DNA from 2 places in the Janthinobacterium sp. BHSEK genome. Region 1 is predicted to be linked to the other one. Evidence: predicted binding sites of a transcription regulator. Region 1 holds the regulator's gene; the other holds the start of a gene.
The links. Region 1 encodes FNR, which switches genes on or off when oxygen is low (the NO sensors DNR and NnrR bind a similar motif). Its sites were predicted from a motif close to TTGATNNNNATCAA; they were not measured.

Region 1 (2,200 bases):
TGCAGCAAACGGCTGGTATCGGGGTGCAGCACGTAGCGCGGCACGGCGCCGCGCGTGAGGATGAAGTAATAGCCGCTCTTGCCGATCTTTTCCGAGCGCAAGCGCCCCAGCAGGTTGTCCTTGTACAGGCGCAGCACGCCGATCACCACGCCGGCCACCTGGCCGTCGGCGGCCAGCACGGGCGCCACCATCTGCACGATGGGCATGCCGCTCGATTTGCCCAGCATCGGCTCGGTGATCATGGGCTGGCGCGTGCGCAGCACGGTCTGGAAATACTCGCGCTCGGCGACGTTGATGCCGGCGCGCCCCGCCACTTCTGGCATGTCGGCCACGACGGCGCCGTGCGCGTCGAGCACCAGCACGTCGTCGAACAGCACCAGCATCGAGCGGCGCGAATAGTATTCGCGCAATTGGGCGGGCTGGGCGATCAGTTCCGGCGGCTGCTGCCGGGCCGTCAGGGTGACGATCTGCAGCAGCATCCCCAGCTTGTCGTCGAGCTCGGCGGCGGTGCGGCTGATCAGGGACGACTGCTGGCTCAGCAGTACCCGGGTGAAATCGTCGCGCATGTGCTGCACCTGGATCATGGTGACCAGCGCGATCATGGCGATCGAGGTCAGGCTGGTGGCCAGCGCGACTTTTGCTTTGATGCCGAGAGGCTTCATGATTTCCTTTTCAGTACCGGGCGGCACAGGCGGCAAATAATGCTGTCAGGAATTTTCCTATCAATACCCCAGCTTGGCAAGCGCCGCCACGCAAATTGCCCTCTCCGCATGGGCTTTTGACGATGTTGCCATATAATTAAAGGCGGGACGTCGTTTATTCGGTGAAATTGCGGTGAAATTGGCACACGGCAACCCTGTATGCAGTAAACTTGTTGTTGCATTTTCTAAAAGGTACCGACATGACTGAAGCGCTACTCACTCCAACCTTGCCCACAGTGACCGTGGAAGCGTTGCGTGCGCGATGCTCGACCTGCAGCATGCATCAATTGTGCCTGCCGATGGGCCTCGATGTGGGCGACATGGACAGGCTGGACCAGATCATCGGCCGCCGCCGCAAGATCGTGCGCGGCGCCTCGCTGTTCCGCATCGGCGACTCGTTCCAGAACCTGTACGCGATCCGCCTGGGCCACTTCAAGACCTACCAGATCAATCCGGGCGGCGAAGAGCAGGTGACGGGTTTCCAGATGGCTGGCGAACTGCTGGGCATGGACGCCATCAGCGCCGACCGCCACCACTGTAATGCGGTGGCCCTGGAAGACAGCGAAGTGTGTGAAATCCCGTTTTCCAGCCTGGAACAATTGCTGGGCAACATGCCGACCCTGCTGCGCCATTTCCACCGCATGATGAGCCAGGAAATCACGCGCGAGCAAAGCGTGATGCTGTTGCTGGGCAATATGCAGGCGACGCAGCGCTTTGCCGCCTTCATCGTCAACCTGGCGTCGCGCTATGAAGCGCGCGGCTATTCGAGCAGTAAATTCCAGTTGCGCATGTCGCGCGAGGAAATCGGCAACTACCTGGGCCTGACCATCGAAAGCGTCAGCCGTTTATTGTCGAAATTCAAGAAGGAAGGCTGGCTGCGCGTCTCCAACCGAGAGATCGAGATCCTGCAGCCGGCGAAATTGAAGGCCATTACGGCCGGCACGGACGTCTGCAAATAACAGCACCGTCAAAACCTACTGCGCGTCGCGCTTTGCGGCCTGCGATGCTCGCTGTGCTCTAGCACAGCTGCGCTTCTCAGCCACAAATCACTGCCGCTCGCTACGGTTTTTTCCCGGCGCTGTACGTTATAGCTCTTCATCCGCGTGCAGCGCGATGCTGCGTTGCAGCGGCCAGGTCCAGATACCGGACAGGCGCCACTCGCGCTTGTCGTTTTCCACCAGCACCTGCCAGCGGCTGCGTTCGAGCATCGGCAGCGCCACGGAAAAATTGCCGGCAGCATCGGGCTGCACCAGCAGCTTGATATCCTTTTCCGGCAGGGTCGCATGCGCCAGGTGCAGCAGCAAAGGCCTCTGGTACGCCTTGCCGAAGCTGTGCACGGAACCGCTCAGGCGCGCTGCGGCGACGTCATACGCCAGGGTCGTATCCATGGCCAGGTCGCTGGCGATCGTGTCGCGCTTCAAATCCTGGTTGATGGCCTTGCCCTGCTTGTAATAGTCGCCCACCACCAGCGCATCGGGTTGTGTAAACGCGATATAACC
Region 2 (2,200 bases), on a different contig from region 1:
GGGTGGATGATGACATCGAAGCTGGCGTCGGCAAAGCGGGCCAGGTCGCGCATGTCGCCCTGGACGGTGGCCAGTTGCAAGCCGTCGCGTTCGGCCACCATGCGGTCTTGCGCCAGTTGCTGTTCAGACAGGTCGAAGACGGTGACGTGCGCGCCGGCGGCAACCAGCACGGGCGCCTGCTGCCCGCCGGCGCCGGCCAGGCACAGGATGCGCTTGCCGCGCACCTCGTCCAGCCAGCCGGCCGGCAAGGGACCGGGCGTCAGATGGATTTGCCACTGCCCGGCACGGGCCGCGGCGATGGTGGCGCTGTCGACGGGCTGCGACCAGGGACTGTTCCGTGCAGCCTGCGCATCCCAGGCTTGCTGATTGTGCCGCAAGAAGTTGTTACCTAAAGGCATCCTCATCCTTTCAGAAAAAAGCAGGACATGAATGTAGCATGACTCCAGGCAAGGCGCCGCACTGCGCGTGCTGGCTAAAAAGAATACGAGAGAGCATGAAAGTCCGAGAAGTGAACTCCCGCCACGGCCAGCGTTGTTGCGTCACACAAGGAAGTGCCGGACAGATGGCGCCGGCGCCGATGCAGACCACTGGAAGGGCAAGGAGTTCGATGCCATTATCGCCTGCAGGGGGCCAGGCATTTTGATGCACATCAAACAGCTCGCAATCTCCTGGCTATCGCCTTGCGAAAGGTCCTCGCCCGTGTTTTTTTGACCTAGGTCAAGCCCCGCATAAGAAAACCGCCCGCCGGCACGCCAATGCTGGACTTGCCCGTGTTGCCGTTCTAGCCTTGTTGCCATCCTGACTAGCGAATGACACCATGGCCTACAAATCCATCCTCGTCCACGCCGACCTGTCGCGCCATGCGCCGCAACGCATCGCCATCGCGGCGCGGCTGGCACACGCGCACCAGGCGCACCTGATCGGTGCCGCCATGACGGGCGTGTCGCGCTTTACCCTGGAAAACAACCGCGGCATGCGCGGCGGCGCCGTGGCGGCGCAGATCAATGCCCTGCACGGCCAGGCGGAGCAGGCGCTGGACCAGTTCGAAACGCTGGCGCGCCAGGCCGGCGCCGTCTCGCTCGAGCGGCGCCTGATCGAAGACGATGAAGATGGCGGCATGGCCGTCAGCGCCCGCTACAGCGACTTGACGGTGCTCAGCCAGCACGACGCCAGCGAAGCGCTGCCCGGCGCCATGAGCGACCTGGTGCCCTACGTCATGCTCAACGCGGCCCGTCCCGTGCTGATCGTGCCGCGCAGCGGTCAATTCATGGAACTGAACCATACGGTGGTGGTGGCCTGGGATGGCAGCATGGAAGCGACGCGCGCCATCGGCCACGCCCTGCCCCTGCTGCGCGCGGCGCGCCTGGTGGTGCTGGCCCTGCTGCACCCGCCCGCCGGCCACGCGCAGCCGGCCCACCATCCGGGCGCCGACATCGCCGCCTACCTGAGCCGCCATGGCGTGCCCGTCGAGGTGCGCCCCGCCGTCACCACGGGCGACGTCGGCGCGGCGCTGCTGGCCATGACGGCCGAAGTGCATGCGGACCTGCTGGTGATGGGCGGCTACGGCCACGCGCGCTTCCGCGAAATTTTACTGGGCGGCGTGACGGAAACCGTGCTGCGCCAGATGAGCTTGCCCGTGCTGATGGCGCACTGAGGTCCCGCGCGCCACGTTTTGTTGCACAATGGCTATACTTGCCTGATTTTTCATATCAAGGCAATGTAGATGAAGCAACAACTGATCAATTGGGGCAGCGCCCTGGCGCCGTTCGGCAGCGACCTGCTGTGGACCGTCCTGCCATGGATGCTGCTGTATGGCGTGATCGGCTTTGTACTGGCGCTCGGCATCTGCTACCAGCTGGCCAGAAAATGCCTGCTGGTGCGCCGTCCGCCCGCCTGGAACGCGGCGGCCAAGCTCAGCTATGTGTTGATCCTGCTCGCGCTGCCGCTCCTCGGCGGCGGGTTTGGCGCCGTGCACAGCGTGCACCGCGTCGTCAACCAGGCCCTCGAGCGCGACCTGCAGCCGGTGGTCGAAGCGCAGATGCCGGCGCTGCGCGTCTACCTGGAGCAGCAGGCCAGGCTGATCGCCCCGGGCCAGCCCATCAGCGTGCGCAGCCTGCTCGAACCCTTCGTGCAAGGCCTGTATTACCAGCCCACGTCCAGCAGCTACTGGGAACGCAGCAAGGCGCGCTGGATCAATGAA

Region 2: AC0V2Y_RS18755 (universal stress protein) is a predicted target of FNR. The motif match lies at 640-653, and genes of this name have one in related genera.

The regions. Positions count from the first base shown of each region.
Region 1 covers NZ_JBWBYV010000005.1:65,203-67,402, reverse strand. Annotated here, with positions in the region: gene AC0V2Y_RS02905 (response regulator) at 1-662, opposite strand, end outside; gene fnr (fumarate/nitrate reduction transcriptional regulator Fnr) at 902-1,660, shown strand; gene AC0V2Y_RS02895 (FixH family protein) at 1,787-2,200, opposite strand, start outside.
Region 2 covers NZ_JBWBYV010000053.1:22,915-25,114, reverse strand. Annotated here, with positions in the region: gene AC0V2Y_RS18760 (class I SAM-dependent methyltransferase) at 1-398, opposite strand, end outside; gene AC0V2Y_RS18755 (universal stress protein) at 818-1,654, shown strand; gene AC0V2Y_RS18750 (hypothetical protein) at 1,724-2,200, shown strand, end outside.